3 regions of the Granulosicoccus antarcticus IMCC3135 genome follow, and region 3 is predicted to be linked to each of the others. Evidence: predicted binding sites of a transcription regulator. Region 3 holds the regulator's gene; each other region holds the start of a gene.

What was found. The regulator sigma-54, encoded in region 3, starts transcription at its own class of promoters, with help from an activator protein. The targets are predictions, from matches to a motif close to TGGCANGNTNCNTGCTT.
Region 1: a site for sigma-54 is predicted at 4,357-4,373, ahead of IMCC3135_RS31260 (P-II family nitrogen regulator). Genes of this name have one in related genera too.
Region 2: a site for sigma-54 is predicted at 3,377-3,393, ahead of glnA (glutamate--ammonia ligase). Genes of this name have one in related genera too.

What each region holds. Positions count from the first base shown of each region.
Region 1 covers NZ_CP018632.1:7,196,444-7,207,057, forward strand. The annotation lists gene IMCC3135_RS31240 (FAD binding domain-containing protein) at 1-317, shown strand, start outside; gene IMCC3135_RS31245 (xanthine dehydrogenase family protein molybdopterin-binding subunit) at 314-2,515, shown strand; gene IMCC3135_RS31250 (aminotransferase class V-fold PLP-dependent enzyme) at 2,748-3,812, shown strand; gene IMCC3135_RS31255 (accessory factor UbiK family protein) at 3,849-4,121, opposite strand; gene IMCC3135_RS31260 (P-II family nitrogen regulator) at 4,413-4,751, shown strand; gene IMCC3135_RS31265 (ammonium transporter) at 4,796-6,049, shown strand; gene yaaA (peroxide stress protein YaaA) at 6,345-7,139, opposite strand; gene IMCC3135_RS31275 (site-2 protease family protein) at 7,219-7,863, opposite strand; gene IMCC3135_RS31280 (hypothetical protein) at 8,129-10,614, shown strand, end outside.
Region 2 covers NZ_CP018632.1:1,137,511-1,148,124, forward strand. The annotation lists gene IMCC3135_RS04800 (hypothetical protein) at 1-560, shown strand, start outside; gene IMCC3135_RS04805 (hypothetical protein) at 557-961, shown strand; gene IMCC3135_RS04810 (hypothetical protein) at 977-1,426, shown strand; gene glnA (glutamate--ammonia ligase) at 1,896-3,305, opposite strand; gene glyQ (glycine--tRNA ligase subunit alpha) at 3,640-4,590, shown strand; gene glyS (glycine--tRNA ligase subunit beta) at 4,583-6,679, shown strand; gene gmhB (D-glycero-beta-D-manno-heptose 1,7-bisphosphate 7-phosphatase) at 6,679-7,227, shown strand; gene IMCC3135_RS04835 (lysophospholipid acyltransferase family protein) at 7,229-7,966, shown strand; gene IMCC3135_RS04840 (TatD family hydrolase) at 8,014-8,832, opposite strand; gene ypfJ (KPN_02809 family neutral zinc metallopeptidase) at 8,943-9,809, shown strand; gene IMCC3135_RS04850 (ATPase) at 9,822-10,614, shown strand, end outside.
Region 3 covers NZ_CP018632.1:6,697,202-6,707,815, reverse strand. The annotation lists gene hprK (HPr(Ser) kinase/phosphatase) at 1-922, opposite strand, end outside; gene IMCC3135_RS29035 (PTS sugar transporter subunit IIA) at 922-1,506, opposite strand; gene hpf (ribosome hibernation-promoting factor, HPF/YfiA family) at 1,633-1,950, opposite strand; gene IMCC3135_RS29025 (RNA polymerase factor sigma-54) at 2,161-3,699, opposite strand; gene lptB (LPS export ABC transporter ATP-binding protein) at 3,944-4,687, opposite strand; gene lptA (lipopolysaccharide transport periplasmic protein LptA) at 4,702-5,202, opposite strand; gene lptC (LPS export ABC transporter periplasmic protein LptC) at 5,256-5,834, opposite strand; gene IMCC3135_RS29005 (KpsF/GutQ family sugar-phosphate isomerase) at 5,842-6,816, opposite strand; gene IMCC3135_RS29000 (MlaA family lipoprotein) at 6,855-7,859, opposite strand; gene IMCC3135_RS28995 (ATP-binding cassette domain-containing protein) at 8,079-8,927, shown strand; gene mlaE (lipid asymmetry maintenance ABC transporter permease subunit MlaE) at 8,924-9,697, shown strand; gene mlaD (outer membrane lipid asymmetry maintenance protein MlaD) at 9,718-10,182, shown strand; gene IMCC3135_RS28980 (MlaC/ttg2D family ABC transporter substrate-binding protein) at 10,230-10,614, shown strand, end outside.

The DNA.
Region 1 (10,614 bases), 500 kb from region 3:
CCTATCGCAAGGTGCGTGACCGGGCCTCCTACGCTTTTGCCCTGGTATCGGTTGCTGCCGTCACACAGATACGCAATGGCAGGTTCTCCCACGTGGGTTTGAGCTTTGGCGGTATTGCCCCAAAACCCTGGCGCAATCTTGAGGTTGAAGAGATGTTGCTTGACGAGGCTCCATCAGAGGCATTATTTGAGCAAGCTGCTGACTGCCTGCTGCGCGATGCCAGCGGCCACGGTGACAATGATTTCAAGATACCGTTGACAAAACGCACGCTGATCGCTGTGCTCAATGATGCTGCACGTGCTGGAGATATCGAATGAGCGCCAAAATGACGATGGATCAGCCAGATACCCGTCGACGGCTTGATGATATGGCTCAGGGGCTGATCGGCAAACCACTGGATCGAGCCGATGGCCCACTGAAAGTCAGCGGCAGCGCAACCTATTCGCATGAATGGCCAATTGACAACCAGGCCTATGGGGTTCTGGTTCGTGCGCCTTTCGCCAAGGGTACGGTGCAATCCATTGATAAACAATCTGTACTATCGATGGAGGGTGTGCTTGCAGTCATCAATGATGAACGATTACTACGCAATCCCGCTCAAGGCACCGCTAACGAAGCACCGGTTCAAGGCGTCAAGGACGTTGTCTACCTGGGACAACCCATCGCCTTGGTTGTTGCCGAAACATTTGAATGTGCGCGCCATGCTGCACAATCGCTGAGCTTTGAGTATGAGGCCGCTGATTCAGTCGCTATAGATCCAGAGGCGACAGACGCACAGCTTGAGAAACCGGACGATAAGCAGTTTGAACAAGGTGATGTTGATCAGGCCATGCAGCATGCCGTGTTCTCGGTCGATCAGATTTATAGAACACCGGGTCACAATAGTGCCGCCATGGAACCGCACTGTGCCATTGCGCAGTGGCAGGACGAGAACCTGACCCTTTATGGTAGCTATCAGATGTTGAAGTACAACCGCAATGAGCTAGCAGACTCACTCGGTATTGATGCCGAGCGGGTGCGCATCGTATCCAAGTATGTGGGCGGTGGATTTGGCTCTAAACTGGGTATTGCTCCCGAAGCTGTCGCAGCGGCCATAGCTGCAAAACAACTCCAGCGACCGGTAAGTGTGACGCTATCAAGGCAGCAGGTTTTTGAGGTAGTCATGCGCCGATCAGAGACCCGTCAGCATTTTCAACTGGCTGCTGACAAATCAGGCGTGCTGACGAGCTTGAGTCATGTCAGCCTGGTATCCAACTTGCCCGATGAGACGTTTGCAGAACCGGTTGGTCAGGCCACCCACTTTATCTATGGCGGGAAAAACCGACGCATCGGCTTGCAGATAGCACGGCTCAACAAAACCTGTGCAGGCTCCGTACGCGCACCTGGTGAGGCGGTGGGTGTTACAGCGTTGGAAAATGCCATGGATGAACTGGCAGAGGCCGCGGGCATTGATCCGGTTGAACTACGCCTGATTAATATTCCGGACAACGATCCAGAGCAGGACATACCTTTTTCATCTATGAAATTTCGTGAAGCACTCAAACTAGGTGCTGAACGATTCAACTGGAATCAGCGACAATCCAAACCCGGCCAGGTGCGCGAAGGCGAGTGGTTGATCGGCATGGGCATGGCATCCGCAGCCAGAGTCAACATGCTGATGGAATCTGAGGCGAAAGTCACCCTTGCCGCAGATGGGTCTATAACCGTAGAGACCGATATGACGGATATCGGCACAGGCAGTTACACCATCCTGGCGCAGATAGCCGGTGAGATGCTTGGTATTCCGATGAGTCGGATAGCAACACATTTGGGTGATACAGACCTGCCCGCCTCTGCCGGCTCAGGTGGGTCCTGGGGCGCATCCTCCTGCGGCTCAGCGGTATACGTTGCCTGTGAAGACATCCGTTCGCAAATCTGCAAGAAGCTGAACTGTCAAAACGATGAGTTGACACTCAAAGACGGTCACGCTATTGCACGCAACAAGCGATACGATCTGGTTGAACTCCTTGACGGAGAAAGCTTGCAAGCTGTCGGGCATATCGAACCCGGTGATACCAGCAAGGATGTTCGCCAAGCCACTTTCGGCGCTCATTTTGCCGAAGTAGCCGTCAACTCAATTACCGGAGAGACTCGCGTACGGCGCATGCTGGGTGTCTATAGCGCCGGACGCATATTAAATGAAAAAACAGCGCACTCCCAGTGTTATGGCGGCATGATATTCGGCATTGGCATGGCACTGACTGAGGAGCTGATGCATGATCCCCGTGACGGTCACATCGTCAATCGCGATTTGGGCGAATACCATGTACCAGTCAATCTTGATGTACCGCAGCTGGATGTCGTTTTGCTTGATGAGCGAGATGATCATGCCAGCCCCATTCAGTCCAAGGGCATTGGTGAGCTGGGCATCTGTGGTGCAGCCGCCGCAATCGTCAATGCGATCTATAATGCAAGTGGAGTACGCGTTCGAAACTACCCGGCAACTCTAGACAAGATCTTGCCCCATCTGAAATAGATCACACGATCAAGCCACTGCTGTTGTTTTTTTTATTCAGCGGCTGACGCTCAAATCATGGATCGATCTTCGCTTGCAAATCGAATTGAGTGTCAGCCTTCATTTTGTCTATCGTCCGCACGAGCTAAAAAATATTCACCACCAGGTTGATACCCTTCTTTTCTTGAATGCCTGAAATTTGTATCTGGTCTAGAATGCTAGTCACACTTAGTGCGCAAAAGCCTTATCCTGAATGAGCATTTACCTGAACTCTGCCAGCCATGGCCTGCCATCAAAGGCAACCGTGGAGCGTATGGTCTCTCATCTGCAACTGGAACTGGCCAGCGGTACAACCCACGCTGCCAAGTCGGCTCAGGAAGAAGTTGAAAACGTACGACTCCTGGCAGCCACGCTGATTGGTGCCGAGCCTGACGACATCGGGTTCACCTCCACTACAACATCCGCCTGGCTACCGCTGGCAACGCTTGCGTCTACCAAGGGCAAACGCATCCTGGTGGCTCCACACGAATGGGGCGATAACATTCGACTGTTGCAGAGCCTTGCCGCACAAACTGACTGTACCGTCGAGGTTCTGCCCGAGCTGGATCTTGAAGCCCCGAACCTGGATGAGTGGCAGGCCTGTCTGGATGAAGACGTGGCGGCCCTGTATGCCCCCATGGTCACTAGTGTGCACGGCCTGAGATACCCCATCGAGGCTATCGGGCGCCTGCCCAGACCAACAGGGTGTCTGTTTATCGTCGATGCCGCTCAGGCTCTCGGACAAATCCCTGTCGATGTCACACAGCTAGGGTGCGACGCCCTTGTGTCGACCTGCCGTAAATGGTTACGCGGCCCCAAGGCGACCGCTTTGTTCTGGACAGCACCGTCATTACCCTCGAGCTTTCGCATCAATCAATTGCAGCCCGTTGATGCCAGTATCACGTTGCAACTGGGGCTTGGCAGCGCACTGCGTGAAGCCTTGGATACCGGTATACCGCAACGACAACAAGACATCACCCGCTTGACTGCTCATGCGCATCAGCAGGCTTGCCATATGCAACTTGAGAACATCACCGTACACCCCATTCCGAGCGGCACCCTGGCGATAGAGTTTCCGGTGAGCTACACGCAACGCGTTCAAAAGGGATTGCTGGAAGCCGACATGATCGCAAAACTACCTGACAGGCAGCATTGCGAGCCATTTTCGCCAGGATTCAATAACGATACGCAAATGCTGCGAGTATCGCCCAATGTGTACAACACGGCTGAAGAGATAACCCTGTTCATGCACTGCCTGAAAGGTTTGTTGAGTCCATAGACTCTCACTGCGTCTTGATCGACGCTTGCCAGTGCATCAGTCAGTTGTGCTCGATTTGTCAACGTCAACAGCAGCAGGTTCGAGTTCGCTGATGCGAGCCTCCAGGTCCTTTAACTGCTGGCGCGTCTTGCGTAGAACCGCGGTTTGAACATCAAACTCCTCGCGAGTCACCAAATCCAGATTGCCCAGAGCGCTCTGTACCGCTGACTTGGCATTGCGCTCGAAGTCTTCCTTCAGATCGGACACTCCTGGAGGCAGAAGCTTGCCCAGAGATTTGGAAATATCGTCAAAAACACGCGCATCTATCATGATTCAGGTCTCGCTCTATTCAGTTAAGTGTGCGATGTCCAGGCAAAACAGACATCGGTAGCCAGAAGCACAGCTTACGACATTCAAACGTATCTGGATGCATCGAAACGGACTCAACATTTTCGCACCCATTTAGTGCGCTTTTGAGAAAGCAGCGCACCAAGATGTTGCACCCATTCAATGGAGAGGTGCATCTACAATCTCTATCCTGTTGATTAAAAAGACATTTAATAGATGGCACGCATGATGTAACTCCTAACTCATCTTTGACCAATAGCGGTGGAAAGCCCCATGAAATTAGTAACGGCAATTATCAAACCTTTCAAGCTAGAGGAGGTTCGAGAAGCTCTATCTGTCATCGGCATACAAGGCATGACCGTCACCGAAGTCAAAGGCTTCGGTCGGCAGAAAGGCCATACCGAGTTGTACCGGGGCGCTGAGTACGTGGTGGACTTCATTCCCAAGACCAAAATCGAAATCGGCATCGACGATGCTCAACTGGACGCTGTGATCGAAGCCATCACGGGTGCGGCAGGTTCGGGAAAAATCGGCGACGGCAAAATATTCGTCATGAACCTGGAAAGCGCCATCCGTATTCGAACTAACGAAACCGGACCTGTCGCGCTTTAAGGCACCAACAGATCACATAAAAATAGTAGAGAGAAAACTATCCAATGGAACAACTAGCTGAACTGAGCTACGCGCTCGATACCTTTTACTTCCTTATGGCAGGTGCCCTGGTCATGTGGATGGCAGCAGGATTTGCCATGCTCGAAGCCGGCCTTGTCCGTGCCAAGAACACCACTGAAATCCTGACCAAAAACATCGTGCTGTACGCACTGGCCTGCATCATGTTCATGTTCGTCGGCTACAACGTCATGTACCCCGGTGCCGATTACGAAGGCGGCTACATGCCAGTACTGAGCTTCCTGCTCGGTGCCGAGAATGCGGCTGACGTCTTTCAGGCTGGCGGTGAGGATGCTCCTTACTACTCTGCCCGGTCTGACTTCTTCTTCCAGGTTGTGTTTGTAGCAGCCGGCATGTCTATCGTTTCTGGTGCAGTCGCCGAACGCATGAAACTCTGGTCCTTCCTGCTGTTTGCTGCTGTCTTTACTGCGTTTATCTACCCTATCCAGGGCTTCTGGAAATGGGGCGGCGGCTGGCTCAACGCAGCTGGCTTCCAGGATTTTGCTGGTTCCGGTGTGGTCCATTTGTGCGGTGCGACCGCGGCTCTGGCAGGCGTTCTGCTGCTGGGCGCCAGAAAAGGCAAATATGGTGCTAACGGCGCAGTGGTACCAATTCCTGGTGCAAACATGCCCATGGCAACTCTGGGCACTTTCATCTTGTGGATGGGCTGGTTTGGCTTCAACGGCGGCTCGCAGCTCAAGATCTCCAACTTCGGTGATGCCAATGCTGTAGCGGCCATCTTTGTCAACACCAACATGTCAGCTGCGGGTGGTGTTGTTGCCGCACTGCTTGTTGTCCGCATGATCTGGGGCAAGGCGGATCTGACCATGGCACTCAATGGCGCTTTGGCCGGACTGGTTGCTATCACGGCTGAGCCACTCGCACCATCACCACTACTGGCCACTGCCATTGGAGCGGTTGCCGGTGTACTGGTGGTGTTCTCCATCATCTCGCTTGATCGTTTGAAGATTGACGATCCTGTCGGCGCAATCTCTGTTCACGGCGTAGTGGGTATCTTCGGCCTGATGGTCGTACCTTTAAGCAATACGGATGCATCGTTCGGAGTTCAGGCGCTGGGTATGGCCTCGATCTTCGCCTGGACATTCATCACCAGCCTGATCGTTTGGGGCATCATCAAGATGGTATTCGGAATCCGCGTCAGCGAGGAAGAAGAGTACGAAGGTGTTGATATCTCAGAATGCGGCATAGAAGCCTACCCTGAGTTCGGAACACGCGGCTAAAGCCAGGTTTCAATAAGCACGGCTATGGCGAGGATTGAGTTTTTCGATCCTCGTCTGTTATTTCAAGAAGGGCGTCAGCATAAGGTTGACGCCCTTTTTGCGTTATGAAGAGCGTTGAAGGACAAGTGGCGGACTCAGCGCTACCGTCAACCTCAGGGCAGGCTTCAAGATGGCGAACAGGAGCCATATAACGATAACGTCAGTCAAGATTGGCAAGGCTTTTGCCGATACTTTTCTTATGACAATGATTGCGCTATTGGGCTGCCTGATACTAGCAGCCGAGATCCGTTTTCGACTAGGCCAGATACGGTCGCGCCGCCTCCTCCGAGCGCAAGAATACCGGCTGCCCTTCTGACGATGATTGCTCGTCGAAGCGATAACCCAGATCTGTAAAATTCAGCACTTGATCAAGACCCTTTGCACGGGTCTTCACCAGATTGCGCGCCATCGCTCCTCGTGCCTTTTTGGCAAAGAAACTGATGATCTTGTAGTTGCCATTTTTCTCATCCTTGAATACCGGTGAAATCAATGGTGCACTCAGTTTGTTCGGCTTGATCGATTTGAAGTATTCATTCGATGCCAGATTGACCACACAGGCATTCTGATCACTGTCCAGCTCTGCATTGAGATGTTCTGTCAGTCGTTCGCCCCAGAACTCATACAGACTCTTGCCCTGAGCGGTTTGCAGTGAAGTCCCCATCTCCAGGCGGTAGGCCTGCATCAGATCCAGCGGCCGCATAACCCCATACAGTCCTGAGAGAATACGCAAATGCTGCTGGGCGAAATCCAGATCGCCCCCATCCAGAGTGTCCGCATCAAACCCTGTATACACATCACCCCGAAAGGCCTGAATGCACGGCCGCGCATTGTTCGTATCAAATTGTGGCTGCCAGCTTGAGAAGCGTTCAGCATTCAAGCTCGCCAAAGCATCACTGATATGCATCAGTTCGCTCAGCTTGTCTTTGGAATAACTCTGCAAGGTATCAACAAGCTTTTTGGAATCTTCCATGAAAGCAGGCATCGTTGGCTCGGCAACGCGCGAAGGCGTCTCCATGTCCAGCGTCTTGGCAGGTGATAGCAGAATCAGCATGTCGATCAGTTCAGTAAAAAGTCGTCAGAAAAGAGGAAGGGACAGGTTTCGTGACGTGGTGCTCGATTGCACCACACACTCAAACGATGACCAGTGCGCTCATCAACCACTGGGCTGCGGCACGCAATGCATCAAAAATGGGCAGACCAGCATAGCTGAGCAACAACAGGCCTAGTACCGCGAAGGCGCCGTAACGCTGATTCAGATCCCGATACGCCTTGGAGATAGCACGTGGCAGGAAGTACGGCAGTATGTAGTGCCCATCGAGTGGACCTATCGGAATCAGATTGAACAACATCAATAACAGATTGATGTAGGTAAACAGATAGAAGAAAGTGCTTGCTGATTCAGACTGTACAAACGTGTAACCGTTCATCGCTGCCAGCGCATAAATGTTGATCGCCAGAAAGGCAAGTATCAGATTCGCAAGAGGACCTGCAGCAGCGATCACCAGGCTGGCCCAGAAAGAAGTGAAATTATTCGGATTCGTCGGCACCGGCCTGGCCCAGCCGAAACCGACAATGATGATCATCAGCAATCCCATCGGATCGATATGAGCAATGGGATTCAAGGTCAATCGCCCCTGCTTCTGCGCCGTATTGTCGCCATACAATTTAGCGGACCAGGCATGCCCGAACTCGTGACAGGACAGCGAAATGACAATAGTGATAAGCAACAGGGCGAACGTCATCACCTGCCCCTGAAACAACAGTTGGATCATCATGGTGCTGTGTAGTACTCCCGCTTGATCATGTTATGTGTACTCATGTTATGCGTACTCATGTTATGCGTACTCATGCTTTTATACTGTGCCTTCGCGCGTCGCATGGTACACGCTCAAACTCATTGGTGAGCCTCACCCCCTTCAAGTCTCGACGACTCGCAATGCAGGTGTGGTATCCGTACAAGGTCATTGACGCTAAACTCCCGATATGGACAAACTGGCCCAACCAAGCACAACGCATGTTCCCTTATATCCTCGAAATCGCGTGAATTACTCTAGAAATAATCGCAATGGCAGAATACTGCTGTTTGCTCTGGGCTATCTGGCCTCAGCGATGTCGTTGACAGTGCTTCCCGCAAGTGCCCAGACCGAGACTCAACCCACAAATGTGGAAATAGTCGACGCCCCCCCAAGCTCCTCAGCAACTATTCTGGAAACACTGTCTGACACTGCTCGGGCTGAAGTTGAGCGCATCTGCCTGCCATTGCAGTTCCAATCGGGAGCTATGGCCTATCGTGAGTGTATCAATGAGCAGATTGACAATCAGTCAACGAAGCCTGCGGCAGCAGTACCGTACACCAGGCCCAGCTTTGATGAGGAATATGCCATTCAACAGGTCTGCCAGAACAAAGGTGCTGTGAATTCTGATGCCTACCAGGCCTGTGATGAAGAACAACTCGCCAGCCTGGTCGGCGTGCCAGAACCCGCTCTGGAGCAAATCACAGAGGATGAAACCTATGCGGTTCAACTCGGCTGCTATGACGTCCAGACCAACCAGGGCGCAAAAGCCTACAGGCAATGTCTGACTGAATCCGTCAACCGGCTGCTCGCACTCCCTCGACCCGATCTCTCAGCACTGTCGATAGTCGACAAAAACGCTCTACAACTGCGATGCTCAGCACAGAATGAAGGTGCTGTCGGCTACCGTAATTGCCTGCTCGATGCTGTGAATGGTGCGACCCTGACACCACAGGCCAGCGCCATACCCAGTGAAGCACCACCAGCACAAGCGGATACCACATCCCCTGCCGAACTTCCTGCAGGTACCGGCACCCAGATCAATGATTCGCTACTGACCGATAACACAGACACCGCCGACACCCTGACTCAGGCTGCTTCCAGTGAGAGTGAAACCGGGATTGCAAACCCATTGGCAACTGCCGATCCGACCATTGCAGGGACCGCCCCTGAGGCTCCGACTGAACTTGACGCCGTTGAGACAATTGAACCTACACTCACCGCGACGCCGGTCGACACTGGCATCCCGAGCAGCGCCAATGAGGACAGCGCCGCCCAGCCGGAACTCTCACTCGATGAAGAGAAGCAACCACCTCTGAGCAAGGAGTTGCTGCTGGCTCGCCTGCAAAACGGTATTGAAGGCATGAATGACATGACACGCATGCTCATGTGGGCAGCAATAGCCTTGCCGATTCTTCTGATACTTTCATGGCTGTGGTTACGTGGCCGAAACTCAACGCCTGACTACAACGATGCGGCAACTGACTACCCCGTAAATGGTCGTGGTGGCGTTGATACAGCACCTTACCGGCCATCATCCTCACCTCGAAGGAACATGTCAGATGAGCTTGCGGGAGAGGACATGCAGCTGAACCTTCGCGCAGCCCGTCAACCCGACCCGGCTGACGACACCATGAACTTCTCCAGGCAGATGGATGAGCTTTTTGGCGACTCGGAGCTGGAAGCTGAAGCAGGTAAAGAACCAGCTCGCACGGCAAAGCAGGCCAATTACCGAGATATTGATACTGCGCCCTTACGAGGCACCGCCCGGGACGCCGCCCGGGACGTCGCCCCAAAGCCTGAAATCGAAACGATATCTGTACCTGATATAACACTGGATCCTGCCCCGGCCCTGACCTCGGCCACGCTTGCCACCGCCGCGACACGGAATACGGGCTCTGACTCGGATTTCGATTCAGAGCTGCATTCTGATTCCAGCTCGAACCTCGATTCAAGCTTGAACTCAAGCCTTGATTCGAGCCTGGACTACACCACCAGTTTTGACTTCAGCCCCGGATCGGACCCAGACTTCAATCTGGATACAGATTTTGATATCGATATTGATACAGAGACGGGCGCCGAATCTAAACCCGACACTGACACTGACACTGACACCGATACCGATACCGAACTCGACTCTGACTTTGACACCGACATCGTTCCTGCTCTTACTGCCGATGCAGAGGTAGTTGCACCCACAGTTGCACCCGCAGATGTAGTTGCCGACGCCAGTGCTGATACCGATACCACCCCTGCTTCGGCTTCAGCCGCCGTAGAAGCCTCGACCGAAGAATCGCCTGCACCGCCAGAAGAAATCACGCTACAGCCTGCGACAGAGCGTGATGATTATCTTGCCTGGTTGAGCGTTCAGGACGAGGCCAAGCAGCAGACTCTGGCGATAGAATTTCTCATCTATTGGATGGCCTATTCGGATGAGCGCTACGAACCCGAATTGAAGCAGAAGATTCTCCAGCTACAGGACCCGAACGATCACGATCTGATCAAGCGTTGGGCGCTGGAACAGGATGTACACGCCTTTGCGGGCAATCTGCAATGGTTGCAATACAATCTGAGAACAGAGCAACACGAGCAGATTATCAATCTTCTGCTGGCGCTGCTGGTCAGTGAAAACGCCTTGACGCCTGCGCAGAATACCTTGCTACGGTTTCTCGCCGACGCCTTCGGATTGGGCAGTGAACGCCTCGACGAGTTGTTCCAGGCAGGCTTCGGTTA
Region 2 (10,614 bases), 2.2 Mb from region 3:
AAACGCAGTTGACAGGTGAGCACGAGTTATTAGGGCAGGTTTTAGAATCTTTTTTGATTAAAACTGCCAAACTCGTTTCAGATGTTGTATCAAAAGACAGCCAATTCAGTGCATCACTAATTAAAGATGTAATTGAGCGGGAGTTTGAAGCAAGCAAGAACAACGATTTGGTTGAGAGATTCCTTGCTACATGGCCAACGTTGGAAGCAATGATGTGTTCCGATGTGGTTCGACTTGTAGAGAAATCTATTAGACTAACGTTTGATCAATCGGATATCTTGACAGATGCAAGAATAATTACAGATATCAGACCAGTTTACGATGATGACCGAGAAATCATTGAGAGGGCACTAATAGTCCAAACAATGAGAATTGATTACTATAACAGTGGTCGTAAAAAAACTCTCAGTCTGGCGTTAGATAATGCTGATCTAATGCGATTGAAAGAATGTGTGGAGAAAGCCATGTCAAAGGCTGTTAGTGCTAAGGCCTTGATTGAAACGGAAGCTAAAATTTCAGTGTTGTTACCCGGGGAGTCTAATAATGGTGAGTCTGAATGAATGCTGAAATTAACGCCGATGAATTCGACTACAGAAGTAGTAGAAGTAACTTCTATGGCTATGAAACTGTGGGTGAAAATTTCTCGCTCAGGATTGAAGAAAGTAGTTTCATAGAGGAAAAAACTCGTCCGCGTCAGAAAGATAACTCTAAGTCAAAAAAGAAGTCTCTTGAGCGTAGTGAGTTTATTGTGCGGGAGCGACAAAAGATGGTTGCGTTACTGCGTATCTTCAGAGACCTGTCGTCAGTTTTCCGGTTCGGCGGAATCATTGTATTTGCGCTGAGCTTGATTCAGGAAAGCTATATGTTCGCACTGGTCGGTCTCTTTTCGACAATAGGTTTCTCTCTCTTCTACAGTCAGAGTAAGCAATTCATTGTAGGCAATAAATCTTTGTCGACCTGAGCTTACGGCTGTGCGATGAAAGGATCAAATTGTTTTTATCTGATTACGGGCTTGGTACTACTGGTGGTCGTATCATGGTTGCTTGTTCCATGGTTTGGAGCAGAAGCCTTTGCGAGCACATTTTCCTCATTCCCTGCAAAGTACTATCTTGCAATTCAGACCGCGTTGCTAATTGCTTTCGGATTACTGTTCCTATACGTAACCTTCGTACCTCCAGAGGCTTTGTATTTTGCTTATCGCCGTTCTGGGAGTTTCATGGCTTTGGGGGCTGTAGCTCTCATTAACCCAGCTTCTTGCGTTGCAGTCCGACTTGCCGACTCCTCTGGCAATACTCTGAACATTGGTTCACTCGATGATAAATCTAGAATCGGGCTCAGCATCGTGTGCCTTATACTGTCAGGATTTTTTGGTTTCTTGTACTTTATTGAACGTCGATTCGTTGACATGGAAGAAAGGTCAGCTTAAGTGCAATTGCCATCGGATCTCAATGGGGAATTTAGTGCGAACTGCTCAATGTAAAGTCTTCATGTATTAATGTAATGTTGAAGTTTTCTTGCTTCTCGAAGTTCATCATTCATTTCCGAAGTTATCCCGTCAGGCTATGTATGGAATTGCTGGTGTTAGTCGCTGTGATTGCCGATCAATAACTCTAAGGTGATTGGTCCTGCGCACGTTTGAGCCACTGAAAGAGTCTTAACTACGGTCCTGCCCTTCCCACTCCCCCAATCACTCCGTCAGAGGGTCCTAAAGCGTTTGAGGGTCATGAAGCCTCGATACCAACTGGTTCTCGCCCAGCGAATCGCAAGTACGAGAACCAGTTTTCAATTTCCCCGTCAGTTATTAGAAAAGTTATTAGATTATTAGTCGCTATTAGATTGAATCAATGACTTACGAAACAGCACGATTCACAATACTTAATAAAAACAATAACTTATCAGCACGAATAGTACATATCAAACTCAACCGGATGCGTAGACATACGGATGCGAGTCACTTCTTCCATCTTCAGCTTGATGTAAGCATCGATCTGGTCGTCAGTGAATACACCACCGGCAGTCAGGAAGCCACGATCGGCGTCCAGAGCGTCCAGAGCTTCGTCCAGTGAAGAACAAACCTGTGGAATGGCAGCTGCTTCTTCTGGAGGCAGGTCATACAGATCTTTGTCTGCAGCGTCGCCAGGGTGGATCTTGTTCTGGATGCCGTCGAGGCCAGCCATCATCAGAGCTGCGAAGACCAGGTACGGGTTACCAGTTGGATCAGGGTAACGAACTTCAACACGACGACCCTTAGGGTTGTTTACAAACGGGATACGGATGGAAGCAGAGCGGTTACGAGCAGAGTATGCCAGCATGACTGGAGCTTCAAAACCAGGTACCAGACGCTTGTAGCTGTTGGTAGAGGCGTTGGCGAAAGCGTTGATCGCACGAGAGTGCTTGATGATACCGCCGATGTAGAACAGAGCAGTTTCAGACAGGCCACCATAGAGTTCACCAGAGAACAGGTTCTTGCCATCCTTGAACAGAGACTGATGCACGTGCATGCCGCTGCCGTTGTCGCCAACGATAGGCTTAGGCATGAAAGTAGCTGTCTTGCCGTATTGATGAGCAACATTCAGAACAACGTATTTCAGGACCTGAGTCTGGTCAGCACGCTTGACGAGTGTGTCGAATTTAGTACCGATCTCACACTGTCCAGCTGTACCCACTTCGTGGTGGTGTACTTCAGGAGTAACACCCATCTGCTCCATAACCTGACACATGGTAGAACGCAGGTCATGCAGTGAATCGACAGGAGGAACCGGAAAGTAGCCGCCTTTGACGCTTGGACGATGGCCCGTGTTGCCGCCTTCCATTTTCTTGTTGGTGTTCCAGGCTGCTTCATCGGAATCGATGGCGTAGCTCATGCCTTTCATGTCCGTTGACCAGCGAACGTCATCGAATACGAAAAATTCTGGCTCAGGACCGAAGTAAGCTGTATCGGCTATACCGGTGGAGTTCAGGTAGGCTTCTGCGCGTTGAGCAACAGAGCGTGGATCGCGCTCGTAGCCTTCCATGGTGTCAGGCTCAACGATATCGCAACGGATAATCAGTGTTGCGTCTTCCATGAAGGGATCCATCATGGCAGTGGATGCATCGGGCATCAGCAGCATGTCTGAGGCATTGATGCCTTTCCAGCCAGCAATTGAAGAGCCATCAAACGGTTGGCCGTCTTCGAAGAGATCTTCTTCGAACATGGCAACAGGAATAGTCGTGTGATGCTCTTTACCGCGTGGATCGGTGAAGCGAAAATCGACGAACTTTACGTCGTTATCCGTGATGAGTTTGCTGACGTCACTCGCAGACATGTGTAGTTTTCCTTTTAGAAAAAATTATTGTGTTTGGCCACGCGTACGTGGCGCGTGCTCCCGCACTAAGAGTGCAGGGTACGTACCAACAGCGAAGGTAAGATAAATCTTAACAATTTCAACAAGATAAATATTTTCTTGGTACCTGTTACGCATCTATATGGTGCAAGCCTTACAATTATGCACCGTAATGGGGCGTTATTATGGGGCATAGTGCGTAACCAATTCGTTCTGTCGTGCAAAGCCTTTTTCCGACACGGCATTCTACCGTATCGTCGCGCCTCGCTGGATTAAGTACACTGGCACACTTTTTACGACAAGAGCTGAACAGATCATGAGTGAAGCTGCCGTGCAGCCGGATGTAAAGACATTTCAGGGCATGATTGCCGTACTGCAAAACTACTGGGCCGCCCAGGGTTGCCTGGTGCAGCAGTCCTACGACATGGAAATGGGTGCGGGGACGTTTCATCCATCAACATTTCTGCGCGCCATCGGGCCTGAGCCCTGGTATGCCTGTCATACGCAATCGTCAAGACGGCCGACAGACGGTCGCTATGGAGACAACCCGAATCGCTTGCAGCACTACTACCAGTTTCAGGTGGTCATGAAACCCTCTCCTGAGGGCATGCAGGACCTCTACCTGGGTTCGCTCAAGGCTTTGGGCTTTGATGTGCTGGAACACGATATCCGTTTCGTCGAGGACAACTGGGAGTCGCCAACACTGGGCGCCTGGGGCTTGGGCTGGGAAGTCTGGTTGAACGGTATGGAGGTCACTCAGTACACCTATTTCCAGCAGTGCGGTGGTATTGCCTGCAAGCCGGTTCTGGGAGAGTTGGCTTATGGAATCGAGCGTCTTGCCATGTATATCCAGGGAGTTGAGAGTGTTTACGATCTTGTCTGGGGGCACACGCTCGACGGTCCTGTCAGCTATGGCGATGTTTTTCATCAGAATGAGGTGGAGCAATCGGCTTACAACTTCGAACACGCTGATGTTGATGCACTTTTTTTGCAGTTTGATCAATGCGAAAAGGACTGTGCCCGTCTGTGTGAACTCGAGTTGCCATTGCCAGCCTACGAGCAGGTGCTGCGTGCCTCACATTCGTTCAATCTGCTGGATGCGCGACACGCCATTTCCGTTACCGAACGACAGCGTTACATCCTGCGGGTGCGAACTCTTTCCAGGCAGGTGGCCGAAGCATGGCTCAACAAGCGCGAAGCGCTGGACTTTCCGTTATTGAAATCGGCTGATGCAAGTGCAGCACAAGAGGATGCGGACAATGTCTGACCTGATCATCGAACTGGGTTGTGAAGAGCTACCAGCCGCATCAGTCGAACCCATGGCGCAACATCTGGGAGCGGTGCTGAAGGCAGCGCTGCAAGCTAGTGATCTGTGTGCCGGGGAGCCTGAAATTTTCGCAACCCCCAGACGGATCGCTGCACGGTTTACCCAGGTTGGTGAACGCCAGCCGGACACAGAAGTGGAGCGACGTGGACCTGCCAAGGCTGCGGCCTTCAAAGATGACAAGCCGACCAAGGCGCTGGAAGGTTTCATGCGCTCAGCCGGAGTGACTCTTGAGCAGTTGGCTACGATCGAAACGCCCAAGGGCGAATGGGTTGTTGCCAGACAGACTCAGCCCGGAAAATCACTGACTGAAGTCTTGCTCGAGACCCTGCCCGAGGCCATCAAGACCATGCCCATGCCGCGTCGCATGCGTTGGGGAGCGAGTCCACAGGAATTTTTGCGACCCGTTGTCTGGTTGCTGGCAATGCATGGCGAATCTGTGCTGCCACTGGAGGTGCTTGGACTCAAGGCTGGTAATCAGACTCTGGGTCATCGCTTCCATGCGCCCGATGCCATCACGCTGGCATCACCGTCAAACTATGAATCGGCGCTTGAAACGGCCTATGTCATGGCCGATTCGGTGAAGCGGCGTGCACGCATCGTAGAACAGGTAAAAAGTGTGGCTGCCACCATCGGTGGCACACCAGTGATGGATGATGAGCTGGTGGATGAGGTCAATGCACTGGTGGAATGGCCGGTAGCACTGGCTGGACGTTTTGAGGCCAACTTTCTGGAGATTCCCAAGGAAGCGCTGATTCAGACCATGCAGGAAAACCAGCGCTACTTTGCTCTGCTGGATGATCAGGGTGCGCTCATGCCTGCCTTCATTACCATTGCCAACCTGGAGTCCAATGATCCGGAAACTGTTGTGGATGGTAACGAACGGGTTATCCGGCCGCGCTTTGCCGACACCATGTTTTTCTGGTCGCAAGACAAAAAGCAACCGCTTGCGGCGCACCAGCCGCAATTGTCACGACTGATGTTTCAGGAGAAGCTGGGTAGCGTGGCAGACAAAGTTCTGCGTATGGAAAAACTGGGCGGTTGGCTGGCCAGTGAACTCCTGATGGAGGCTGCCGATGTCAAGCTTGCGGTCACCTTGTGCAAGTGCGATCTGAACACAGAGATTGTCAAGGAATTACCTAAAATGCAGGGTATCTGTGGACGCTATTACGCTACGCGTGATGGTCATCCCGCGTCCGTATGCGAAGCGATGGAGCAGCACTACTTCCCCAATAAGGCAGGTGGACCGTTGCCTGAAGGCGTGGTATCGCAGCTCGTGTCTCTGGCCGACAAGACCGATACGCTGGCCGGTATTTTCGGACTGGGCATGAAGCCAACCGGCGCCAAGGACCCCTTCGGTCTGAGACGTGCCTCGTTGGGTATCGTACGTATTCTGGTGGAACAGAAACTCGATCTGGACCTGAATGAAATACTGCAACAAGCGTTGGATAACTATGGGGAGCGACTGCAAGCACCTGATCGCGAGGCCATGCTGGCTTACGTTATCGAACGCATGCGCGGCTATCTGGTGGATAAGGGGTATGCGGCTGATGCCATTGATGCCGTGCTTGCAAAAGGTCTGACGCGTCCACTGGATATCGTGGCTCGCCTGGAAGCCATGCAGCAGTTTCGCTCAAGTGATGCCGCGGCCTCGTTGGCAGCCGCCAGCAAGCGTATTGGCAACATACTCAAGAAAGTGGAAACAGCGGTGCCGGATGAGGTTAACAAGGCCTTGCTGCATGAGCCGGCTGAAGCTGCCTTGTATGCAGAAGTTGACCGAGTCAAGCCTGTCATTACCCAGCATATGCAAGGTCGTGATTATCAAGCTTCGATGCGCGAAACTGCCAGTCTGCGCGAAACGGTTGATGCTTTTTTCGATGGCGTCATGGTGATGGATGAAAACGTCGAGCTTCGTGATAATCGTCTGGCTCTGCTCAGGCAGGTCAACGAGTTGTGCTGCAGTACAGCTGAGTTGAGTCTGCTGCAGCCTGCTGAGGTAGAAACCGCAACAGCTTCATCAGGCCAGTCGTGATGAAGCTCATCGTGCTGGATCGCGACGGGGTTATCAATGAGTACCTGGAAAAGCCCGTCGCGCATCCAGACGAGTGGGTGCCCTTGCCCGGCAGTCTGGAAGCGATTGCCCGCCTTCATCAGGGAGGCTGGCATGTTGCCGTGGCCACCAATCAAAGCGGTATCAGTCGTGGTCTGCTGACGCTGGAGACCTTGCACGCCATTCATCAACGCATGCATGAGAAGGTTAACAAGGCGGGGGGCAAGATCGATGTCATCGCCTTTTGTCCGCATAATGATTCAGAACAGTGTGATTGTCGCAAGCCTGCCCCCGGCATGCTGTACACCATCAGTGAGCGCCTGGATATCGATCTGAGCACCGTGGTCGTTGTCGGGGATTCATTGCGTGATATGCAGGCAGCCATGGCAACGGCGGCCACCCCGATCATGGTGCGAACCGGCAAGGGGCAGAAAACACTGGATAACAATAAAGGTCTGGAGCACATTCCAGCCTACGATGATCTGGCTAGCTACGTGGATGCCTTGTTGGCGCCTAAAGAGGAGGAATAGCGTGTATCGATTCTGGTTGATGGTGCGAAGTGTTGTGTTCTGGATCTGGCAGATTGTTGTGACGCTGGTGCTCGGAGGTCCGGTACTGATTTTTGGTCTGTTCTCTTTTCGCATGGGCAATGCCCTGGCGATCCTGTGGAACAGAAGCAATGTATGGGGACTGCGCGTTATTTGCGGCGTCTCCTGGGAGCTGGATGGTCTGGAGAATATTCCGGATAAACCCTGCGTTGTCATGGCCAAGCATCAATCCACTTGGGAAGCCTATTTTCTGCCTACCTTGTTCTACCCGGGCGTGTACGTTGCCAAACGCTCTCTGTTGTGGATTCCCATCTTTGGCTGGGCCCTGTATGTTCTGAAATTCATCATGATTGATCGTGCCAGTGGGCGTTCGGCGATTCATCAGATGTGTACTCAGGCAAAGGATCGTCTGGCTCGACGCCGCTGGATCATTGTCTTCCCGGAAGGTACTCGTCGCCCCGTGGGTGCAGAGCCCGAATACCGGGTCGGTGGTGCCATGATTGCGAGAAACGTGCCTGCCGATGTGTTGCCGGTGGCTCTCAATGCCGGTGAGTTCTGGCCGCGCATGGGCTTCATCAAGTGGCCCGGCACCATTACCGTCAGCATCGGCCCGGTAATCTCCAGTGAGGGCAAGAAAGCTTCACAGATTCTGGCTGAGACTGAAAAGTGGATCGAAGGCCGGATGGCAGAAATTACGGTTGTGGATCGTTTCCCTTACTAGAGCAAGCCTCCAGGGGCCTGTTGAACCGTGACCGGCAGTGGGCCAGACTATTTCTGGCCTGGTTTCTGGCGATTACCCGCCGTCAGAGGCAGTCGGAACAGGGCAATGGCGTTGTCAGTCGTTGCTGCAGCCAGGGTCTCCGGATCCTCCTGCCGCAGCGCACTGATGGCCTGCCAGATATCCACCAGAAAAGCTGGCTGATTGAGCAGCCCCTGGTGTCTGGCATCGGTCTGGTCCGGGGCGTCTGTTTCCAATAAAAGACAATCCAGTGGTAGTTGAGCCACCAGTTTGCGCAGGCGACTTGCCCGATCATAGGTGACAGCGCCACCGAAGCTCAGCTTGTAACCCAGATCGATCAGTTTGCCAGCCTGTTGTGCCGAGCCGTTATAGCTGTGGATCATGCCGCAGAAATGGCCTGAGGCACGAATCATATTGATGACCTGCTCAACCGCTTTTCTTGCATGGATCACGACAGGTAGATCAAACTCGCGTGCCAGGCTCAGTTGTGCTTCGAACAATTGCTGCTGTTGCACCTTGTCTGCATCGACAATCTGATAGTCGAGGCCACATTCTCCGACCGCCACCGGATGTTCCCGCTCAAGCCAGCGCTTCAACTCGTCGATGTGTAGTGGCTTGTGTTCTTCTGGAAAGCAGGGGTGCAGGCCATAGCAGGGGTAAAGATCGCTATGTGCGTCACATAACGCCTTGACCCGCGGCCACAGCGGTTGCGAGATCCCCGGTACTATCTGCGCGATGATATTGGCAGCGCGTGCAGACTGCATGATAGTGGCCTGATCGGGTTGCAGGCGATCGTCGTCAGTGTGCACATGACTGTCTATGAGCGAGGGGGCCAGTTGACGTTGCATGACGATTCGGGATCAATTTCTGAGGCGAGAAACGTGCAACAATCTAACACGTAGATTTTTACATTGCGCCCATTGTTCAGGGGGTGTACTCAAGATTCAGGAGGCTGGCCATGCGCTGGAGACAAGGTAGACGTAGTACCAACGTAGAAGATCGTCGTGGATCGGGGTCAGGCAAACGTCGCATGCCCGGTGGTGGCGGTATGAAGATCGGTGGTGGTGCCGGCATCATTGTGCTGCTGATCGGCATGTATTTCGGTGTTGATCTGTCTGGACTGGTCGGCACGGGTGGCTCGACGACCGGCTTGTCTCAGACGGCACCACAATCAAGCGGACAGTCTCCTGCCAACGATGAGGCCACGGAATTCGTCAAGACCATGCTGGCCTATAACGAGGATGTCTGGACCCCGCTTTTCAAGCAGTTCGGTAAGACTTATCAGCCGCCCAAACTGGTAATTTTCGACGGCGGCGTCAATTCTGCCTGTGGTTACACATCCTCTGCTGCCGGGCCTTTCTATTGTCCTGGTGACTACCAGGTGTACATCGATCTGAATTTCTTTCGTGAATTGCAGAAAATGGGTGCCGGTGGCGACTTTGCTCAGGCCTATGTTCTCGCTCACGAAGTCGGTCATCACGTGCAGAACCTGTTGGGTGTTTCCATGGCGGTACAAAAGCGTCAGCGTAGCGTGAGCAAGATCGAATCCAACAAGCTGTCCGTACTGACTGAGCTGCAGGCAGACTGCTATGCTGGCGTCTGGGCACATCACGCACACAAGAACAATAGTCAGTTACTGGAGCCGGGTGACCTGGAAGAGGGCATGAATGCGGCAGCAAAGATTGGCGATGATGCCCTGATGAGTGCTGCTGGTGCCAAAGTGCGGCCCGATGCCTTCACGCATGGTTCTTCCAAGCAAAGGCAGGAATGGCTGTATGTCGGTTTGAATACCGGCGATCCCAATCAATGCAACACACTTAGCTGAAGGTTTTTCGTTATGCGTATGGATCGTCAGCAGTTTCTGGACTGGCAACAAAAAAGAGTGACCTTGCTTGGCATGTCAGGTGTGGGCAAGACACGCCTGGCCAATATGCTGCGCAGTGATGACTGGTTTCATTATTCGGTGGACTACCGTATCGGTACGCGCTATCTGGATGAGCCGATTCTGGACAACATCAAGAAGCAGGCGATGCAGGTGCCGTTTCTGCGGGACTTGCTGCGATCTGACTCCATCTACATCAGCAATAACATCACGGTAGACAATCTCAAGCCTCTGTCCACCTTTCTGGGCATGCTGGGCAATCCCGACCTGGGTGGCCTGGCTCTGTCGGATTTCAAGCGACGTCAGGCCTTGCATCTCAAAGCCGAAATTGCGGCCATGGAAGATGTACAGTCTTTTGCCGAGAAGGCGAAGGTCATCTATGGCTATGATCATTTTCTCAATGATGCGAGCGGCAGTTTTTGCGAAATCGATGACAAGCAGGTAATCCAGTCTGTTGCCGACAATACGCTCATGATCTACATCCAGACGAGCCCGGAGGATGAGACCTTTCTGATCGAGCGAGCCGCCAGAAATCCGAAGCCTCTGTATTATCGTGAGGAGTTTCTGGATGAGCAGTTGTCCGAGTTCTATACGGAACACGGTTTGGAGTACGCCACCCAGATAGATCCCTCCGATTTTGTTCGCTGGGTGTTTCCACGGTTGTTCCAGACACGTGTGCCACGTTATGAGGCCATTGCAAAGGAGCACGGTTACGTGATCTCTGCACGCGATGCCTTTGAAGTGCAGA
Region 3 (10,614 bases):
AGTCTCTGGATGCACTATAACCGCCTGCACGCAGAATCTGATCTCGGATCGCAGCTTCGACCAGGACCGCCATGTTACGTCCCGGTGCCACTGGAATAGTGCGTTTGGGGACCTTGACGCCCAGTACCAGACGAGTTCCGGTCGGTTCTCCAATGCGATCTCCGGCGATGGCCGCCAGATCCTTGTTGAAATCCTCGCCACTGACCGGTTGCAGATGCACGATGCATCGCAGGATCTTCCGGGCCCGAGTGTGTGCATCACCGTACATCAGGGCAATGTTGAGGACGCCAAGACCGCGCACTTCCAGAAAATCCTGCAGCAGTGGCGGACATTGGCATTCCAGAGTGCCGGGTGCTATACGGGTGAATTCAGGGGCATCGTCGGCGACCAGTATATGGCCACGGCTGATGAGCTCCAGAGCCAGTTCACTTTTGCCGACGCTGGCATTTCCGGTGATAAGGACCCCGGTGCCATGAACGTCCATCATCACGCCATGAATGATTTCGCGCTCAGCCAGCAGTTGCGTCAGCAAAAACCGCATGCGGCTGTGTAATTGACTGTAATCCGCTGTCGAGCGTATCAAGGCGATGCGTTCGCGCTCAGCCAGCTCAATGATGCTCGGCGGCGCAGGCAGAGAATCGGAAATCACGATCATGTCGCAGGTATTGGGCAAGGAATACTCGAAGCGTGAGGTATCCAGCACCGAGGTTTCGTTGAACAGCCGCACTTCAGCCGCGCCCAGAAGCTGGATTCGGTTGGGACTGTTGAAATTCAGCGGCCCGAGCAGTCGCGGACGTTCTCCGGGGGCCAGGTCGCGTGTCAGCATGCGCGAGCTTGCATCGTGACCGGCCGCCCAGCTCAGATCCAGATCCTTGCCAAGTGCCTGTACCGCTTCACCAACGGTCAGTTGTCGTGATGACATCAGTCTGTTGTAGGTGGCAGAGAGGCCAGGTGTGCGTAGAGGTTATTTGGCTCGACAAACCCGCGCAGAGAGGTGCGTAGTGCCTCATCGCTGAAGCGGCGCGCCAGTTGAGCCAGAATCTTCAAGTGTTCATCGTTGCAGTGTTCAGGGACCAGCAGGCCCAGTACCAGATCGACAGGCTGACCATCAGCGGACTCATAGTCAACGCCCTGGTTGAGGGTCACAAGCGCGGCTATAGGTTCCTGAATATTGCTGAGTCGGCTGTGGGGGAGGGCAACGCCGTGGCCCAGACCGGTACTGCCAAGCCGTTCGCGGCTGATCAGTGCGTCGAGTATCTGCATGTCACTGAGGGTTTCTGGTTCACCCTCGTTTTTGCTGCTTTGTTTGCGTGACAACCTGACCTTGCGGGTGCCAGATTTGCTTTCGTTGGTGTCGTTGTCGGCTAGGGCTTCGGCATCACTCGCGCTCTTTGCTCTGAGTGATTCGCCCAACAGCTCTGCCAGTGTCTGCAAAGTGCGCTTTTTGCTCTGGATCTCGCACTGACAACGTATACGCTCGGGTTCGAGCAGATCGGATAAATCCATGGTGTAAAAGTTTGGCCACACTTTTTGTCTCAGAGATCCTGCAGTTTGCACTGTTACAGGAGCTTTGAGTGATTGCGAAAGCGCTATTGTGCGCTCTCGCAGATCGGATTAAAAGCGTCGGATGGATTATTCAGGGATTGCGGTGTCACCCGTGCGTCGGTGAGTCTTCATTTTTTCCTTGTGCCGAATCAGCTGTCTGTCCAGTTTGTCCGTCAACAGATCAATAGCTGCGTACATATCCGGCTCGGTGGTATCTGCGTACAGCTGGGTGCCAGAAACCTTGATGGTGGCCTCAGCTTTCTGTCGGCTCTTCTCCACGGTAAGAATCACGTGGACCCCGAAGAGGTTGTCAGAGTGGCGCTGGAGGCGTTCCATCTTGTCATTCACATAGTTGCGCATCGAGCTGGTGACATCAACGTGGTGACCGGTTACGGTTAAGTTCATGGGCATCTCCTGGTGTTCAACAAAGGGTTCAACTTTGGAATGCGAGAGTCCGCAAGGACCTCGCGGAATGTCAGGACCGTTGCCGGCCCCATACGAACATATAGACAGATGTCGGCAACCCCAATGCCCCACTTAACCCCGGGTCGACTTGCTTCGGAGTGGTGTTTGAAAGGCTTTTTGGCAAAGGGTGCTGTAGAGTCATAAAATCTTTCAGTTCAAACGTTTACGCTCATTTGATGGCGGAATTGCCATGGATTCACGATACTTGGCAACGGTGCGACGCGCAACCTGTATTCCCTCTGCGACTAACGTACTGGCAATCTTACTGTCAGATAACGGTTTCGTAGCGTCCTCCGCGGCGATGAACTTCTTGATCATGGCGCGTATGGCGGTTGCCGAGCATTCGCCGCCGTTGGCGGTGGAGACGTGACTTGAGAAAAAATACTTGAATTCAAAAATACCGCGTGGTGTATGAATGTATTTGTGGGTGGTAACGCGTGAGATGGTGGACTCGTGCAGGCTCAGTTGTTCGGCAATATCGCGCAAGACCAGCGGTTTCATGGCCTCGTCGCCGTATTCCAGAAAGCTGCGCTGACGCTCGACGATAGCGGTGGCCACACGAATCAGCGTCTCGTTGCGGCTTTGCAGGCTCTTGATGAACCAGCGCGCTTCCTGCAGATGGTTCCGCATGAAGTTGTTATCGTCACTTTTATCAGCACGTTTGACCATACCGGCATAGAGGGCGTTGATACCCAGTTTGGGGGCAATGTCAGGATTTAGTTCAACACGCCAGACGCCTTTGACTTTCTTGACGAAAACATCAGGCACGATATATTGATCGTGATCATTGACCAGCTGCCGGCCGGGGCGAGGGTTGAGGCTGCGAATCAGGGCGATGGCCTCTTGCAGTTGCTCCTCGTTTACCTTGAACAGGCGGCGCAGGCGTGCAAAATCGTGTGCTGCCAATAGCTCCAGATGGTCTTTGACAATGCCCAGAGCATTGGTTCTGATAATGGATTCAGGCAGTTGCATCAGTTGGATGGTCATGCACTCACTGGCATCACGAGCACCGCAACCGGGTGGGTCCAGGTGCTGCACAAGATGCAACACGGTTTCAAACTCATCTGCGATGAACATCAGGTCTTCATCAATGATGTCGCGGTTCAAACCGTCAATCAGGATGTCGACATCGTCTATCAGGTAACCGTTATTATCGATAGCATCGATAATGGTCTCGGCAATTTCCTGATCTCTTTCGGATAGTGGGGCGAAGCGGATCTGTTCGTTGAGGTGGTCCTGAATGCTGGCAATTCCGGCATTGTGGAATTCGGTGAAGTCGCGCGATTCACCGTCGCTGCCAGAGGTGCCTGTGCTGGAGGGGGAGGCTGAGTCATAAACATCATCCCAGACACTATCAACGGGCAGGTCTTCGGGCATGATGGTGTCGTCCTGGCCCTGTGAGCTTTCACCTGCCAGTTCAACCTCTGTGGCTGATTGCTTCTGCTCGGCCGCCGCCGTTTCAGCTTCTCGATTGGCTTCGCGCGTTTCGCGTGATTCGTTGGCCAGGTCGGCCTCGCGGGGCTCAGCGCCTTCGTCATCTTGCATCTCGAGCATGGGATTGCTGTCGAGAGCGGTCTGAATTTCAGTCTGCAGTTCAAGTGTCGACAATTGCAGGAGCTTGATTGCCTGCTGCAGTTGTGGCGTCATGGCCAACGACTGGCCCATCTTGATTTGCAGTGACTGTTTCATCGTGGGTGTCCGGTTGATTGCGGTCTTTGACAGATATAAAACTGCCACCGAGCCTTGGATAGACGCAATAATCCCGCCGCATTCGACCATTGCGTTAAAAACTTTAGTTACAAACTGGAAATAATTATTTTCACAGTAAATTCAATCACAATTACAGCTGGATATCGGCGGTTACATCAGGCAACTGTTGCCTGATTTTTGAGGGCTGCATTGGTTATTACCACCAGCAGGTTCAACAGCGTTATCAGATTTTGAAGTTGTCACCCAGATAGACGGTACGTACTTCTTCATTGGCGAGAACATCCGCCGGACTGCCTTCGGCAATCAGCTTGCCGTGGCTCAGGATATAGGCGCGGTCACAGATACCCAGAGTTTCGCGGACATTATGATCGGTAATAAGTACGCCGATGTTGCGCTCCTTGAGGTGCGTAATAATGCGTTGAATGTCGAGAATCGAGATGGGGTCGACACCGGCAAAGGGTTCGTCCAGCAATATGAATCCGGGATCGGCTGAAAGTGCCCGGGCTATTTCCACGCGACGTCGTTCGCCGCCAGACAGGCTGATTCCCAGGCTGTCCCTGATGTGTGAGATCTGCAGTTCTTCGAGCAGTGCTTCAAGGCGATCCTGCCGATCTTCCCGGTTGAGCTCCTTGCGGGTTTCAAGTATTGCCAGGATGTTCTGACTGACGGTCAGTTGGCGGAAAACCGAAGCTTCCTGTGGCAGATAACCCACACCCTTGCGGGCTCTGGCGTGCATCGGAAATTCGGTGATGTCCTCACCATCCAGAATAATGCTTCCCTGGTCCGGTTTGACCAGTCCCACAACCATGTAGAAGCAGGTGGTCTTGCCGGCACCATTGGGGCCGAGCAGGCCGACAACGTCGCCACTGTTGACCGACAGGGACACCCCTTCAAGGATGCGGCGCTTCTTGTAGGCTTTGAAGAGCTCATTGGCAGCCAGTGTGCGTCGCACCGGCGTCTCTGTCATGTCAGTTGGAAGTGTCACTCGTCAGCGCTCGTGGGTGGCTGAATCTGAATGCTGACGCGGCCCGATTTGGGGCCACCCTCTGCGCTGACCTTCTGTGTTCTGGCGTTAAAGGTGATGCGTTCGCTGACCAGTTCCTGTTTCGGCTGGCTCAAGGTTGCACTGCCTTCGAGTGTCAGTACACCTGCCAGAGCATCGTAGGAAATACGCTCTGCCTGGCCACTCATCAGTTCGCCGGCCTCGTTCTCTTGTTCGAAGCGGATGGGTGAGCCGTTGCCGGTAATCGTGCTCAAGGCATTGTTTTTCAATAAAATGGCAATGTGGTCAGCGGTTATACGCATGCTTCCCTGAGTAATTTCGACATTTCCAGTGAGAGTCTGGGTGCCGGCCACTTCGTCGAATTCAGACTTGTCTGCCTGTACTTCGATTGGCTGGGCAAGATCATTTTCGCGTGCCAGAGCCGGATTGAGTAGCGCTGCGTAGATGCATAGCAGCGTGCTCAGGAGCAGCCTGCTCATGAAAGATGACCTTGATTGCGAGGAAGTCTGTTTTTGGTTTTCATGTTCAGGTTTCACGGGCCAGGTACCTCGTAGCGTCCGGTGACTTCGGAAAGCAGGGAGAGCTTACCTTGATCAATGGCTGATTTCAGGCCCGTCGCCTGCAGACGCCAGGCCGGCGCACTGATTTCGATGACGGCATCGGTGCTGACCTCATTGGACTCGGTGGCTACCGTCAAGGTGCTGGTACGTATGGTGATCGGGTCGTAGTCCGCTGCAGATCGTTTGACAATAACATCGCCGTGCAGGGTGAACAGGTCTGGGGAGGTGTCAAAAGTGCCGCTATCGGATTGAATCTGCCACTGAGCACCTTCACGATTCAGCTCGACTCGCGGCGCCGTTATTTCGGATCGATCATTATCCGGGTAGTGCGCCAGTGTCTCACCCCGAATCGTATATTCGATCTGTCCCTGTTTGTCATATTTGCGCGAGCGAAAGTCGGCCATGTAGTAGTCCGAGCGGGTCTCGCGCATGTTGATGGTTTCTTCGACATTGAAGATTTCGGGCGCTTCCTCGATAAGATCGACAACCACGACGACCAGTATCAATATTGGGATCAGCAGCCAGTAACGTGAAAGCAGAGTGGAGAACATGTGTGATTCAGACGACCCCGGCAGCCAGTAGGGCGTGCATGGTCACGACACCTTCAAGCTTGTTGTCGGTAACCACGGGTAATGATGTGATGCGTAGTTCCTGCATGCGTGTCACCGCATTGAAAGCCATTTCTTCGCGGGTGATGGTGGCCGGATTGTGGGTCATGATGGAGCTGACAGTCAGGTTGCGGATATCGACATCCCGATCAAAAGTGCGACGCAAATCTCCATCGGTAAAAACCCCCGTGAGCTCATCGTTATCATTGGTCAAAGCCACCATTCCCAGCCCCTTTGATGTGATTTCTGCCACAGCATCCCGCAATGAGGCTGTATCAAGACTGCGCGGGCAGGCTGCGCCTTGTGTCATCACGTCGGCTACCTGAATCAACAAGCGACGTCCCAGTCGTCCGCCGGGGTGTGAGCGTGCAAAGTCTTCCTCGGTAAATCCGCGTGCACCGAGTAGTGCGATGGCCAGAGCGTCACCGAAAGCCAGTGAGGCTGTGGTGCTGGCGGTGGGTGTCAGGCCCAAGGGGCAAGCTTCGCGCTCCACGTGCGTATTCAGGACAATATCTGAAGCCTGTGCCAGCGGTGAATCAGGTTCTCCACAGAGACTGATCAGGGGAATACCCATGCGTCTGATACCCGGTGTCAGTATCAATAATTCTGATGAGCCTCCTGAATAGGAGATGGCAATGACAACATCATCACTGCGAAACATGCCCAGATCGCCATGACTGGCTTCTGCTGCATGAACGAAAAATGCCGGACTGCCTGTGCTGGCCAGAGTGGCTGCCAGCTTGGCACCTATATGCCCTGACTTGCCAATGCCGCAGACCACGATTCGTCCTTTGCAGGCGATCAGTAATTCGCAGGCACGCACAAAATTCTGGTCGATTCGTGATTCTAGTTGTGCAATAGCCGCCGCTTCGACACGGATGACGGAGCGGCCGAGGCTGAGTAGGGAATCAGGGTTGGTGGGCATCGGCTAGTCTGAGTTATCGGGGGCGCAATATGACTCTTCTAGTCTACGGCATCCAGTTCATCGGGCTGGCTCTGTTTATCCAGCGCATCCAGTCGGTCCAGCTCATCAAGCTCGTCTGGTTTGGTGGCATTGTCCAGTGCATCGAGTCGATCCAGTTCGTCCAGTTCGTCCGGCTTGGTGGCATTGTCCAGTGCATCGAGTCGATCCAGCTCGTCAAGTTCGTCCAGCTCATCGCTACCGCCCGGAGCATCGAGCCGGTCCAGTTCATCCAGCTCATCGAGTTCGTCCAATTGATCCAGATCGTCGAAATCATCGTTGTCATATGCGCTGCCGATACGTACTTCGCGCGTGCCTTCCCAGGTTGCTGAACGATGTTGCTGGACCCAGAAATCTCGCAGCGTCTGATAAGGGTCAATGGCATTATCGAGAAACTGGCCGGCCGCCAGCAGGCGTGCACGCAGAGCAATAAGTTCCAGTGCTGTCAACCCGATCAGGGCATCTGAGTTATCCGTCAGGTACGGATCGACATTGGTTGTAAACGTTTCGACAACCAGGCCCGTGCTGGAGCGGCCGTTGGCAGGGCCCAGGAATGGCAGCATCAGATAGGGGCCTTCACCAATACCCCAGACGCCCAGGGTCTGGCCGAATGACTCGTTGTGCTTGACCATGCCGGCACGGGTGCTGAAATCGATGAGCCCCAAGATGCCTGCTGTACTATTGTAGAGAAACCGGCCGGTATCGCTGCCTGCCTGTTTGAATTTGCCTTGCAAGAGGCCGTTAACAATGACATTGATATCGTCAAGGTTGCTAAAGAAGTTATTGACCCCCACCTCTACGAAGTCGGGCAATATGAATCGGTAGCCTTTGGCGACTGGCTTGAGAACTGCATTATCGACAGCAGTATTGAACGCATAAATCTTGCGGTTTGCGTTCTCGAACGGGTCGTAAACGGGCCCAGTGGGCGGGTTACTGGCACAACCTGTCAAATACAGTGCGAGTAACGTGACAAGCAGGAATAACTTTCTGGGTATTGGCTTTGCCATTGGACTGTAGTGTTTGACATCAGTGACGGGGATTCCATGATCATTGTAGCTGACACTGGATGAACGGACGAGGTAACGAATGAACGGACAAGGTAACGAGGTCAGCTGGCGAGAGACTGCCCATTTGTTGCTATTCGTACATGGTTATGTCCGACAGGGTATGACAGGCAAGCTGGTACACTCCCCCCGATTCGATTGCACTTGAGTACCTCAATCAACATGTCTGACGATGGACCGACGCTTGTCCAGATTCGTGACTTGCACTTCTCCCGAGGTAGCAAGCATATCTTCCGTGGTTTGAACCTGGATGTGCCGCGCGGCAAGGTAACCACTATTCTGGGACCGAGCGGCACAGGCAAGACCACGCTTCTGAAGATGATCGGTGGCCAGTTGAAAGCCGAACAAGGCTCAATCACGGTTGACGGGCTCAATGTCGGAAAGCTCAAGCGCTCCGAGCTGTACGAGTTGCGCAAGCGGCTTGGCATGCTGTTCCAGTCAGGCGCCTTGCTGACTGATCTGAGTGTTTTTGAAAACGTGGCTTATCCGTTGCGAGAACATACCGATCTGCCAGAATCCCTGATTTCACATCTGGTGCTCATGCGTTTGCATGCGGTTGGTCTGCGTGGTGCGAAAGATCTGTCGCCAGCCGAATTGTCAGGTGGTATGGCACGGCGCGCTGCATTGGCAAGAGCGCTGGTTTTTGACCCTATGATGATCATGTATGACGAGCCGTTTACCGGGCAGGACCCCATATCCATGGGCGTATTGCTGGAACTCATCAAAACAGTCAATTCAGCACTGGGCTTGACCAGTCTCATGGTCTCGCACGATTTGAAAGAGGCTTTGTCCATTTCCGACTACGCGGTCATTATCTCCGACGGTGTGGTGGTGGAAGCCGGCTCTCCGGCTCAGCTGGAATCTTCCGAGTCAGAGTGGGTCCAGCAGTTTTTACACGGCAAGCCAGACGGGCCTGTCCCGTTCCAGGCGCCGGCGCCCGATTATGCAAGTGAACTTCTGGGGGAATTGCCGGCAACAGCTGCAAAACCGCAGGCTGAGGCGGCGCGATGATCGATTTTCTGCAACGATTCGGGCGCGGCTGGATCAACAAAGTCGAGCGGCTGGGACGCGCAACCGTGTTCCTGGTGCACATGCTGGGTGCGCTGTTTTCTCTTCTCAAACGCCCCTCGCTACTGGTCAAGCAACTGCATGCCAATGGGGTGATGACCCTGTCTATCGTGCTCGTGTCAGGTCTTTTCGTTGGCATGGTGCTGGCACTTCAGGCCTACAACACACTCATTGATTTTGGCCAGGAGAACCGCGTAGGTACGTTGGTTGCACTGACTCTGGTACGTGAGCTCGGTCCGGTTGTAACAGGTTTGCTGTTCGCCGGTAGGGCAGGCTCTGCGATGACCGCCGAAATCGGATTGATGAAGGCAACCGAACAGCTCTCCGGGCTGGAAATGATGGCGGTTGATCCTTACAAGCGTGTTTTTGCTCCTCGCTTTCTGGCAGGCTTCATTGCATTGCCCATGCTGGCCGCCATGTTCAGTGCCGTAGGCGTCATGGGTGGGCATCTGGTGGGCGTGGAAGTACTGGGTATTGATGCCAGTGCCTTCTGGTCACAGATGCAATCTGCGACCAGTTTTACCAGTGATGTCGGTAACGGCCTGATAAAAGGTCTGGTTTTCGGTTTTGTAGTGTCCTGGATAGCCATCTTCGAAGGCGCGGATTGCATTCCGACCTCCGAGGGCGTCAGTAGTGCAACTACCCGAACGGTAGTTTATTCGTCCCTGGCTATTCTCGGCCTGGACTTCCTGCTCACAGCAGTCATGTTCTAGTCAAATTCAAGAGATTTTCAATGAATTCACGTGCAATCGAGGTAATGGTAGGGGTATTCATGCTCCTGTTTTTTGGAGCCATTTTCGTACTGGCCACCAAAATAAGTAACCTCACCAGTTTTTCCAGTAGTGAAGGCTACACACTGGTCGCCAAATTCGAGAACGTCGGTGGGCTCAAGCCCAGGGCTTCCGTTGCCGCCAGTGGTGTGAAGGTCGGAGAGGTGACGAAAATCACTTATGACGCTGAAACCTTCGAAGCTAGTGTGAGTCTGAGCATAGACGAGAAATTCAGCGACACTTTTCCGACCGATACGACCGCTAGCATCTATACAGCAGGTTTGCTGGGCGAGCAGTACATCGGGCTGGATCCGGGCGCAGAAATTGACATGTTGCAAAACACCGATGAAATTACGCTCACACAATCGGCAATTGTCTTGGAAAGGCTTATCGGTCAGGTGCTGTTCAGCCGTTCTGGTGGAAGCTAGTCTGGAAAGACACCGCCATTACTCAAAATTTAAGGAAGAACCCAGGCATGTTTAAAAAGATTCAAGTGGTACTGACGTCACTCATTCTGAGTGTTGCCAGCATGGCCACGTTTGCGGCGGACCATCCTGCTCAGGAAATGGTGGAATCCTCCATTACCTCCATGCTTGATGTTTTGAAGAACGATGGCGACAAGATCGAGTCCGATCCGGACTATCTGCAAAGCAAGGTAGACGAGCTGATCGTTCCTCACCTGGATTTCGATACCATGACCAAACTGGCTGTCGGTAAATTCTGGCGCAGGGCCGATGAGTCACAGCAAGTTGAATTGGTTGAAGAATTCGAAACTTTGCTGCTGAATACCTATACCGGTGCCTTGACCCAATACAGCGGTGAAACCATCACTTTTGATCCTTTCCGACCAGAAGAACGAG